2 regions of the Devosia neptuniae genome follow, and region 2 is predicted to be linked to the other one. Evidence: predicted binding sites of a transcription regulator. Region 2 holds the regulator's gene; the other holds the start of a gene.

Region 1 (6,023 bases), on a different replicon from region 2:
CCTCCAGCACGGCCGGCTAATCGCGCCGTTCGGCATGGTCACCCGCAACGGCTCTTGGTTTCTCGCCTGGCGCAACGACCGCTCCGGCCGCACCATGCACATGGTCCGCCGTTGGTTTCAGCAACAAATGTCGGCAGACGCATCCTAATGGCTGTCACTGCCCCCCTGGCGAGGCGCGATCAAAGCATCCCCCTCACAAGGTCTGGCTGGCGTACTCATGTCGATGAGGAAGATGGCGGGCTCTGGCGCTGTGAGCCCGCCTCTCAGCTCTAGCTACCCACCACGCCGCCATTGCGCCTGGTCAAAACCACTAGTGAGGGGCGGGCCGGCATGGTTTCGCCGAAATCGGGCCAGCTCGTGCCGGCCTCTGCCATCGACTCGGCGTCTTCCATGTCGTCAATGCGCAACTCGCCCGGATGCTGCACCGACATGAAGAGGCTGGTAGCGTCGGGCGTGAAGGTTGGCGAGCAGGCCTCCGAGCCGGTCGGCGGGATATAGAACAGGCGCGGTAAGGCGCGGCCCGGACCTTCGGTATCCATAGCGTAGACAGCGTCGGCCATGCCGTCCGGCGGCGGGCCATCGGTGGTCACCCAGATTCGGCCGGCCGGGTCGACGCCGATATTGTCGGGGTCAGTGAACCAGCCGTTCTGGGTGGTATCGGGGTGGTATAGGCTTTCGTCCTCGGGCTTGCCTGGATTCCCACACAAGGCGAATACGTCCCAAGTGAATATGTTGGCCGCATGGTCGGGCGCTAGGGGGGCGTCGGGCGGGACCAATTCGAGCAGGTGGCCGTGCGGATTGGGACCACGTGGATTGGCGGGATTGACGCTTTCGAAATCGTCCTCTCCGGCGGGCAGCCGGTCCTCATTCTCGGTCATGGCGACATACAGTTTGCCGGTGCCAGTATGAGGTATGAAGCCCTCGGGTGCATCCATCGGGGTAGCGCCGACCAGGTCTGCTGCGGCGCGGGTATTGAGCACGACGTCGGCCTGTGTGGCAAACCCGGCATCGGCGGTAAGCGGGCCCTCGCCGGCGACGAGCGGTATCCATTCCATGGTGCCATCGCTGGCGAACTTGGCGACCGACAAAGTACCATTGTCGAGCAGGTCCTTGTTGGCGGCGCGGTCATCGGGGTTGAACTTATCGCGGGTGACGAAGCGATATAGATATTCGAAGTCGTCATCGTCGCCCATGAACACCACGATGCGCCCATCAGGTGCCACGCTGACCTGGGCACCTTCATGCGTCATGCGGCCCAGAGCTGTGCGTTTGATCGGCTTGGCGGTGGGGTCCATCGGATCGATCTCGACGACCCAGTCGAATTTCATCCATTCATTGGGTTCGTTCTCGAACTTGAAGCGGGGCTCGACGCGCGACACCGAATAGATGTCGTTCTCATCCTCGTCCCAGCCCTGGCGTTCCACCAGTTCCTGATTGCCCAAAGTCCTGTAATCGCCGGCAAACACGTCCATCGAGCCTTCCTCGCCCGATAGCATCGTGCCCCACGGCGTCACGCCGCCATTGCAGTTAGAAATGGTGCCGAACACCACCGTGCCGGTCGGGTCGGCCTTGGTCTTGAGCCGGTCGTCACCGGCAGCAGGGCCGGAAATGAGCATCTCGGTGCCCATATGAATACGGCGGTTGTAGTCGCCGTCCTTGACCACTTCCCATAGAGTGCCATTGCGCTTGATTTCGACGATGCTGACGCCGGTGGCTGCCATCACAGTGCGGATCTGCGCGTCGGTGAGCTTGTCGCGATAATCCTCCATGCTGAGGCCCGGGAACATCAGGAAAGGTGAGGCATATTCGTGGCTCACCAGCAGTAGCCCGCGATCCGAAGCAGAGGAGCCGAGCGGTAAAGGCAGGAAAGCGGTAAAATCATTATTGTAGCCGAACTGGCGTTCGGCTGCCGGGCCGTCGATCGTGGCAAGGTCGAATTCCGGGCTATCCGGAAAGATCGCATCGCCCCAGCGCAGCAGCACCTGCCGGTCATAGCCCTCGGGCCAATGGTCCTGGGCGTCGCGTACCCTGGTGAGTTCGGTGAAGGTCAGCGTCGACGCGCCTTCATTGGCGGTGGCGTTGCGCACGCCGAAGCTCCCGCCCATTGCGGCGACGGCCGAACTGGCGAGGAAACCCTTGAGAACAGTGCGACGGTTAAAGCCCTCGTTGAGCAGCGAGCCGTAGCTCTGGGCAAAGGCACGGCGCGGATTGGGACGCTCGCGCGTCTTCTGACGATCGGTCATGGTGGGGTCTCTTGAGGGCTTGCTTACGCAACCCATTCCACGCCGACACGAAGGTTCAATGACATAAGCTAGCGCAGGCCTCAATCGCCGAGTGGCGATGGAGCGGAGCCACGAGCTGCATTTGCTGGGCTGGACCGGCCGCGATCCGCTCTGCGTGGCTCGGCATGATCGATTTGGCCTGTCGTCCAAATGTCACGTCCGGCTTCTAGATGGGCCGGATGACAACCATTGTGCTCGACACTCTGACCAAGCGGTTCGGCGACAATCTGGCGGTGAACGCGGCCAGCTTTACACTCGAAACGGGGTCTTTTACCGCCCTGCTAGGGCCTTCCGGCTGCGGCAAGACCACGATCCTGCGATTGATTGCAGGGTTTGAGCAGCCGAGCGCCGGCAGTATTCATTTCAACGGCCGCCAGGTTGGCAGCCCTGGCGCCATGGTGCCGCCCGAGCGCCGCAGTCTGGGCATTGTTTTCCAATCCTATGCCCTCTGGCCGCATATGGATGTCGCCAGCAATGTCGCCTATCCGCTGCAGGCGCGTGGCCTGGGGCGGGCGGCTATCGACGAGCGTGTTGGCGCGGCGCTTGAAATGGTTTCCCTGGCCGGCTTCGGACAACGATCCGTCGACGGTCTCTCCGGCGGTCAACGCCAGCGGGTGGCGCTGGCCAGGTGCCTCGTGACCGGCACCGACATCATTCTGCTCGATGAGCCTCTGGCCAATCTCGACGTGCATCTGCGTGCCGAAATGCTGGATGTGTTTGCCCGCTTGCACGAAAAAACCGGCGCGACCATCGTGTTTGTGACGCATGACCAGTCCGAGGCATTGGCGCTGGCGGACCGGGTCATCGTGCTGGACCGCGGCGTGGTACAGCAGTCGGGGCGGCCCGAGCAGCTTTATAACGAGCCCGCCAATGCGATGGTCGCCGGCTTTGTCGGGCGGGGGATGCTCGTGTCGGCGCTGGTGTCGGATGGGCGTGTGACGCTGGCGGATCGGCCGGTTCTCGTTCGTGGTCAGGTGCAGGGCAGCAAGGCGGCTTTGTTGCTGCGGCCGGAAAATCTGACCCTCGCGGATGCCGGCATTCCGGCAGCTGTTGTCGCTGCCCGCTATTCGGGGGCGGGCTATGACACCATTCTGCAATTGGCGAATGGCGAACAGGTGCTGCTCACCGCGCGGGAGCGGCTGGAGCCCGGTCGCCCAGTTCATTTTGCCATCGAGGACGCCTGGATCGTGCCGGGCTGATCAGCGCCAGGGCAGCACACCTGTCGGGAGGCGGCCGGACAGCCGATCGAGCAGTGCCAGCAGCACCATGATCACCACCAGGGTAATGACGGCCACCGCGGCCGCCTGCGGGGAGAGGCCCGATTCCTCAAGACTGAACAGGATCACCCCGATGGTCTCGTTGCGGCTGGACCACAGCAGCGCCGAGACGGTCAGCTCATTGAAGGCGCTCATGAAGACCAGGAGCGCGCCAGCTGCCGCTGCCGGGGCAACGAGTGGCGCGGTGATTGTCAGCAGTCGCCTGATGGCACCGGCGCCAGAGGCCGCCGCCGCTTCGGTCAGATCAGGCGGCAATTGCCCAAGCGCTGCCTCCACCGGCTTGAGGGCGAGAGCCGCGAACCGCATCAAATAAGCGATAAGAATAATCCACGGTGTCGCATAGAGACTGCCCAGCAATGGCAGCGGCCGCAGGAACAGCAGGATGCAGGCGATTGCCAGCACGATTCCCGGCAAGGCATAGGGCAATTCAAGCACGCCATGTGCAAGGCGGGCAAAAGTGCGGGGCAATCGCGCCATGCCCAGCGCCAACGGCACTGCCAGCAGCGCCAGTATGGCGGCGGCCAGCAGTGACAAATAGCTGGAATTAACGAAGGCGCGCATGGTGGAGGCCTGCCGCAACAGGACTTCCGCATAATTGTCGAGCGTGACGGTAGCCGTCGAGAGCGCCACGCCATAGGCGGGCACGAGCGAGGTGGTAATGAGTGCTGCCGCCGGCAGCAACAGCGCGACGGACAGGGCCAGCATGCCGGCCATGGCGGCTGGCCAGCGCCAGCGCCCCAGCGCAAACTGCATGGGCATGCCGCGCGTCAGTGCGAACTGCCTGCGGCGCAATGCCAGTCCTTGCGCGCCGATACCCAGGATGGCGATAGCGCAGATCAGCAGCGACAATCCGGCAACCTGCGGCAGCACGGTAGGCCCGTTACTGGAAAGTTGCTGGTAGATCAGGGTTGCCAGCGTCAGATAATTTTCCGGCATGCCTAATAGCGCCGGAATGCCGAAATTACCGACGCCCGATACAAAGGCCAAAGCCGCCGCGGCGATGACATAGGGGCCGAGTAGCGGCAGCACGATGCCGCGCAGCACGCGCGCCGGCCCCATGCCGGCCGCGCGAGCCGCCTCGACATAGTCGCGGGGTATCGACACCAATCCCGCGCGCAGGGTGATGAAGACAATGGGGGCGTGCTGGATTCCGAACAGCAGAATGATGCCGCCGCGGCCCAGCAGCGGATTGGCCGTGCCCGGCGGTGGCGCGAGGCCAAGCGCACCAAGCAGGGCGCTGGAAGGGCCCAGCAGATGCATGAAGGCCAAGGCCATCACCTGCGGCGCAATCATCAGCGGCAGGATCAGCAGAAAACCCTGCAGCTTGCGCAATGGCATATCGGTGGCCGCGATCAGCAGCGCGAATGGTCCGCCGAGCATCAGCGCCAGGAGAGCGCCGAAGAGCGACGTATCGAGTGTGTTGAAAATGGCGCGCTGCGTGGCGCCGCGAACGAGCCGGTTCAGCAGCAGGCTCGCATCGAACGTGCCGTCGACAAACAGCGCCGTGGCCATCAGGCGCCCGATCGGCAGGATCGCCAGGAACCCGACCGCAAGCAGGACGAGAGCGGCGGGCAACAGGGGGCCCGCCGCTCTCTGGATGCGGCCGTCCGGCAATGACAAGGGAGGAACCGTGCCGGCCAGCCGCATCGATGGCTTGGTCGAAATCACCGTGGCTTACTGGCCGAAGATCTCGCCGAACTGTTCCTTGTTGGCAGTCTCGTTGGCGAGGGCTGCGGCGGCATTGTAGGGCAGCACCTTGATCTCGGCGCGGTCGGGATAGCCGGCTGGCAATGCGATACCATCGCGCGCCGGAACGTAGCCCTGGCTCGAAGCCAGCTGCTGGCCTTCTTCCGAGAGCAGGAAATCGATGAACAGCTTGGCATTGTCCGGATTGTGGGCAGAGGCAAGGATTGCCGCCGGCTCGGTCACGGCCGAAACGCCTTCGGTCGGGAAGACGAAAGCAACGGGCGCCCCCTTGGCGGCTTCGCGGATCGGCAGGTAGTCGACGATCATGCCATAGAGCTTCTCACCGCCCGCGACCGCGGTCAGCACGTCGCCATTGCCCCCGGAAGCCTGCGCGCCATTGGCAGCGAGGGCGGAATAGAAGTCCCAGCCTTCGGCCAGATTGTCGGTGAGGGTCACCGTGTGAATCAGCGCTGCGCCCGAGGTCAGCGGGCTGGGCATGGCGATCTGGCCCTTGGCTTCGGGCTTGGTGAGGTCAAGCCAGCTTGCCGGGACCATAGTAGCGGCGGTGTTATAGACGATGCCGGTGGTGATCAGTTTGGTCGAGAAATAGGCGCCGTCCTCATCGAACAGGCTGGCGTCGAAACCGGTGGTGTCGGCTTCCGGATAATTGAGCAGCAGGCCTTCGGCCTTGAGCCCTTCCATGGTGACTACATCGGCGATCAGCAGCACATCTGCCAGTGGCGCGCCGGCTTCGAGTTCGGCACGGAACTTGGCCATG
Region 2 (6,023 bases):
GCTCGAAGCTCGAAAAGCGCGCTTAACATCGAAGGAAGTGAAAATGGACATGCTCGCCGGCAAGGTTAAGATGACCCACCAGACCGTGAAATCCACCATGAACCCTACTGACGCTCTCGAACGCCCAATCCGCCTGCACACCAAGGATGTCACCGTCCATTACGGTGCCAAGCAGGCCCTGCACGGCATTTCGATCGATATCCCCGACCGCGCCGTCACCTCCTTCATCGGCCCCTCGGGCTGCGGCAAGTCGACCTTCCTGCGCTGCATCAACCGCATGAACGACACTATCGAAGGCGCCAAGGTCGGCGGCCTGATCGAGCTGGATGGCGAGAACATCTACGATCCGTCCCTCGACGTGGTGGAACTGCGCGCCCGCATCGGCATGGTGTTCCAGAAGCCCAATCCCTTCCCCAAATCGATCTATGAAAACGTCGCCTACGGCCCCAAGATTCATGGCCTGGCCCGTTCCAAGACCGATCTGGACGAAATCGTCGTGTCGTCCCTGCGCAAGGCGGGCCTGTTCGAAGAGGTAAAGGACCGCCTCAATGAACCCGGCACCGGCCTCTCCGGTGGCCAGCAGCAGCGCCTCTGCATTGCCCGCGCCATTGCCGTCAGCCCCGAAGTCATCCTGATGGACGAGCCCTGCTCGGCCCTCGATCCGATCGCCACGGCCATCATCGAGGAACTGATCGACGAATTGCGCGAGAACTACACCATCGTCATCGTCACCCATTCCATGCAGCAGGCGGCCCGCGTCAGCCAGCGCACGGCATTCTTCCATCTGGGCAATCTGATCGAGGAAGGCGTCACCGAAGACATCTTCACCAACCCGATCAACAAGCAGACCCAGGATTACATCATGGGCCGTATCGGCTGATCCAAACCCGGACCAAGAGAGACATTGCTATGCCCACTTCCGGCCCCGAACACATCGTCTCCTCCTATAATGACGAGCTCGTCGCCCTGGCCCAGTCGATCGCCGAAATGGGCGGTCAGGTCGAGGTCGCCATCGAAAATGGCACCAAGTCCCTGCTCCGCCTTGATCGCGAACTGGCAGACCTGACCATCATTGCCGATCAGCGCATCGACGACATGCAGCGCAAGATCGACGACATGGCCGTCTCCATGATCGCCCGCCGCCAGCCCATGGCCTCCGATCTGCGCTCGATCATCACCGCCATCCATGTGGCCTCCGATCTCGAACGCGTCGGCGACATGGCCAAGCAATTGGCCCGCCGCTCGCTCAAGCTCGAAGGCCTCAACCTGCAGCCGACCTTCTATAATGGCGTCAAGAACATGACCAATCTGGTCCTGCGCCAGATCAAGGATGCGCTGGATTCCTATTCGAGCCGCGACTCCGCCGGGGCCATCGAAGTGTGCAATCGCGATGACGAGGTGGACGCTATGTACACCTCCCTGTTCCGCGAATTGCTCACCTATATGATGGAAGATCCGCGCAATATCACGCCCTGCACCCATCTGCTGTTCTGCGCCAAGAGCCTGGAACGCATCGGGGACCACGCCACCAATATCGCAGAACGCGCCTATTATCTGCAGACCGGCAAGCAGCTCACATCCGAAGTGGTGGAGCTGCACCGCACCCAGATCAAGGCCTGATCCATGCCTGCAACCATTCTCGTCGTCGAGGACGAAGGCGATATCGCCATCCTCCTGCGCTATAATCTCGAGGCCGAAGGCTTCCGCGTCGTCACCGCGGAAACCGGAGACGAAGCCCAAAGCCAGATTCACGAAAAGCTGCCCGACCTCATCCTGCTCGATTGGATGCTGCCGGAAATCTCGGGGATCGAACTCTGCCGGCGCCTCCGCGCCCGCGAAGAAACCTCGCGCATCCCCATCATCATGCTCACCGCCCGCGGTGAGGAAGAAGAGCGCGTGCGGGGCCTCTCGACCGGCGCCGACGACTATATCGTCAAGCCCTTCTCGGTGCCCGAGCTGATCGCCCGCATCCACGCTCTGCTGCGTCGCGCCAATCCAAATCTCGTCACCGCTGCCCTGCGCGTCGGCGATCTCGAGCTCGACCGCACCACCCACCGCGTGCGCCGCGCCAATCGCGACGTGCATCTGGGCCCCACCGAATACCGCCTGCTCGAATATCTCATGCGCCATCCCGGCCGGGTCTATTCGCGCGAACAGCTGCTCGATGGCGTCTGGGGCAATGACGTCTATGTCGATGAACGCACGGTCGACGTGCATATCGGCCGCCTCCGCCGCGCCATCAATCGCGGCCGCGAATCTGACCCCATCCGCACCGTCCGCGGCGCCGGCTACGCCTTCGACGAACGCTTCGCCCAAGTCGCCTAGACCCAAGCAGAACGTTGCTACGAAATCCCCGCGAAAGCGGGGATTTTCGTTTTAAAAGCAGGAAGAGCAACATCCTGCCCCTCCCCACCCTATCTCCACCCCCACAGTGTCATTCCCGCGAAAGCGGGAACCTCTGTTTTCTCAACCCAACATCCCGAAACGGCGGTTCCCGCTTCCGCGGGAATGACACCGTGGGTCGAACAAATACCTGACCCTTGGCTCCATCGCCTCCCTCCCCCTTGTGGGGAGGGACCGAGGGTGGGGGTGCTGAAGTTTCAACCAATGCCGAGCATTGGGAAGTCCCAGCCCCGACCTCAACCAGATCGCGGTCCCATCCCCCTCCCACCCACCAAACCGCATGCTACCATCCGGCGTCTCTCCCCCCGAGTCGCGCCACCCATGCCCACCTCCACGCCCCGGCAGCTCAATCCGCTGCACCTGCTGATTGCCTTCGGCACCGGGGGCCTGCTCACCCTGATGGTGTTTTTCAACGGCGAGCTGGGCCATTACGGCAACCCGCTCTTTGCCTCCTGGGCCGCCCACGGCACCGGCACCGTAGCCGCCATCCTCTTCCTCGCTTTGCTCTATCGCCGCCGCCCGGCAGCCGAGCCGCAGCCCAAACCAGCCGCCCCGTTTTGGGCCTATCTCGGCGGCATTTCCGGCGCTCTGACGGTCATGTTGACCTCCACCACGGTCAATTCCCCGCTGGCGCTCTCGGGCACGCTGGCACTCGGCCTTGCCGGCCAAGTCGTCTTCAGCCTCGCCGCCGACCGCTGGGGTCTGTTCGGCCTGCCCAAGCGCCGCCTCGAATTGCGCGACCTCGCCGCCGTCCTCCTGATCCTGGCCGGTAGCGCCCTGATCATCCTTGTCGGCATGGGAGGTCGCCCATGATCACCCCCATCCTCTATGCCGTCCTCGCGGGCCTCCTTGTCGGCCTCAGCCGCCAGCTCAACGGCCGCCTCGCCCTCTCCGGCTCGCCCCTGATCGCTTCGTTCTGGAACCATCTTGTCGGCTTTATCGCGCTCACCGCCCTGGGCCTCGCCATCGGCGGCCTCATCCCCGCCGGCGCCGCCACCGCCCCCTGGCACGCCTATATCGGCGGCCCCATCGGCGTCGTCTTCGTCGCCTCCGGCAGCTGGCTCATCCCGCGCATCGGCGCCGTCAACACCGCCCTGCTCGTCATCGGCGGCCAAATGGTCTCCGGCGTGGTGCTCGACCTCGCCCGCGGCACCCCCTCCATCCTCTGGGCCAGCGCCCTAGGCGTGGTGCTCATTCTGGGCGGCATGGCCCTGACACAGCGGCGGCGATAGCAGCAACGTCAGCGACGGTGTTACTCCGGGCGCTTTCAAGAATGCGGTGTCATTCCCGCGAAAGCGGGAACCTCCGTTGACCAGGTTTCCAGGCAAACAGAGGTCCCCGCTTTCGCGGGGATGACACCGTGGGTAATTGTTGGTTCGGGGCACTATCCCGCCCCACCCACCAGGCGCACCCTCCCCTCGACGGGGAGGGAAGGGAGGGGTGACGAGAGCCCAATCCATCCGCTCTATCGCCTCCCTCCCCCTTGAGGGGAGGGATAGAGGGTGGGGGTGCTGAGGCTTCCACAAATATCGAGTGTTTGGTGGCCGCAGCACCCCCACACCCCCATCTATCCCTCTTATCCCCCTTCCCCAAAACCTCCCGCATACTCCCTCCATCTTCCGGGATACGGGCGGCGCTGCAGCGACGAGCGTCCGGAAGCCAGCCGGGGGAGTGGAGGTCGCGCTCCGCTCCGGGTCGAGCGGACGAGGCAATCGGGCGGGAGCTACGGCAAACGCTGGGGCCTGCGATCGCGCCGTCCGACAAAGTCCCGGCACCCCGGGGCGACGTCCGTCTCATTCTAAAACTCATCACGAGGCGAATGCCGTCTCGGGGTCCGTCCGCCTCTTCGATAACCGCACCAGGCGGCGCTTCCGCACGCACAAAAAAGGACCCCGCAAAAGCGGGGCCCCAAACATGCAACAAGACGCCTATCGATCAACCAGCAGCGGTATAAGCCGTCTTCACCACGGTGAAGAACTCCGCCGCATACTTGCCCTGCTCGCGCGGGCCATAGCTCGAACCCTTGCGGCCACCGAACGGCACGTGGAAATCCACACCGGCCGTCGGCACATTGACCATCACCATGCCGGCCTCGGCATTGCGCTTGAAATGCGTCGCATATTTCAGCGACGTCGTGACGATACCGGCGCTGAGACCAAATTCGGTGTCATTGGCCGTCGCCAGCGCTTCCTCGTAATCCTTGACGCGGATGACCGAAGCCACGGGCCCAAAGATTTCCTCTCTGGAGATGCGCATGGAATTGGTCGCCTCGGTGAACAGCGTGGGCTGCAGGAAATAGCCCTCGGTGTCTTTCTTGACCAGTTCGCCGCCGGCCACCAGCTTGGCGCCCTCGGCCTTGCCGATGGCGATATAGTCCGTGTCCTGCTTGAGCTGGCTGGGATCAACCACCGGCCCGATTTCCGTATTCTTGTCCAGCGCATCGCCCACCCGCAGGTTGCGCACCCGCTCGGCCAGTGCCTCGACAAACTTGTCGTGAATGCCCTCGGTGACGATGACGCGCGACGATGCCGTGCAACGCTGGCCGGTCGAGAAGAACGCGCTCTGCGCCACGCTCTCGACAGCGACCTTGAGGTCCGCATCGTCCAGCACCACGGTCGGGTTCTTGCCGCCCATTTCCAGCTGGAACTTGCGGTTGAAACCAATCGAGGCGGCGGCAACGCGCTTGCCCGTGCCCACCGAGCCGGTGAAGGAAATCGCGGTCACGTCCTTGCTGTCCAGCATGGTTTGGCCCACGACCGAGCCCTTGCCCATCACCAGATTGACCACACCCTTGGGCAGGCCATTGCGCACCAGAATGTCGACAATGGCCCAGGTCGAGCCGGGCACCAGATCGGCCGGCTTGATCACCACGGTATTGCCATAGGCCAAGGCCGGCGCCAGCTTCCAGGTCGGAATGGCGATCGGGAAATTCCACGGCGTGATGATGCCGACCACGCCAATCGGCTCGCGGGTGATTTCGACGCCCACACCGGGACGCACGCTGGGCAGCACTTCGCCAGCCAGGCGCAGCACTTCACCAGCGAAAAAGTCAAAAATCTGCGCGGCGCGGGTCACTTCGCCAATGCCTTCTGGCAGGGTCTTGCCCTCTTCGCGGCTCAGCAGCTCGCCCAGCTCCTGCTTGCGGGCGATGATTTCCTGGCTCGTCTTGGACAGGATAGCATGGCGCTCAAGAATGCCCGAGCGCGACCAGGCCGGGAACGCAGCCTTGGCGGCAGCGATCGCCTGAGTGGTTTCTTCGGCCGTCGCGCGGGCATAGAGCCCCACCACATCGGCCGTATTGGACGGGTTGATGTTCTCGACGCCATCCGAGCCGATCCATTCCCCGTCGATGAGGTTCTTGTGCAATTGGGTCATGTCATGTGCCTTTCGGGGGAGAGATCAGAGAAGATTTGCCTTGGCCAGGTCGCGCAGCAAATGACTGCTGCCATAGGTCCAGGGCGGACATTTGGTGGAGAGGTTCACCCTGTTAGATAGGGTGCCCAACGAGGATGTCGAGATCGAGACCACGTCGCCGATTTTGTGGGTAAAACCCTTGCCGGCGCCGCCACGGTCCTGCACCGGCGCAAACATGGTGCCCAGATACAGCACCAGCCCATCGG

Evidence for each region. Region 2 encodes PhoB, which activates phosphate uptake and scavenging genes when phosphate is short. Its sites were predicted from a motif close to TGTCATNNANCTGTCAT; they were not measured.
Region 1: a site for PhoB is predicted at 2,291-2,307, ahead of N8A98_RS00795 (PhoX family protein). Genes of this name have one in related genera too.

The regions. Positions count from the first base shown of each region.
Region 1 is NZ_CP104964.1:159,423-165,445, forward strand. Features, by position in the region: gene N8A98_RS00790 (LysR family transcriptional regulator) at 1-148, shown strand, start outside; gene N8A98_RS00795 (PhoX family protein) at 270-2,243, opposite strand; gene N8A98_RS00800 (ABC transporter ATP-binding protein) at 2,462-3,481, shown strand; gene N8A98_RS00805 (ABC transporter permease) at 3,482-5,134, opposite strand; gene N8A98_RS00810 (ABC transporter substrate-binding protein) at 5,234-6,023, opposite strand, start outside.
Region 2 is NZ_CP104965.1:2,596,615-2,602,637, reverse strand. Features, by position in the region: gene pstA (phosphate ABC transporter permease PstA) at 1-26, shown strand, start outside; gene pstB (phosphate ABC transporter ATP-binding protein PstB) at 98-880, shown strand; gene phoU (phosphate signaling complex protein PhoU) at 910-1,620, shown strand; gene phoB (phosphate regulon transcriptional regulator PhoB) at 1,624-2,325, shown strand; gene N8A98_RS15590 (DMT family transporter) at 2,725-3,216, shown strand; gene N8A98_RS15585 (DMT family transporter) at 3,213-3,635, shown strand; gene N8A98_RS15580 (aldehyde dehydrogenase family protein) at 4,339-5,778, opposite strand; gene N8A98_RS15575 (fumarylacetoacetate hydrolase family protein) at 5,803-6,023, opposite strand, start outside.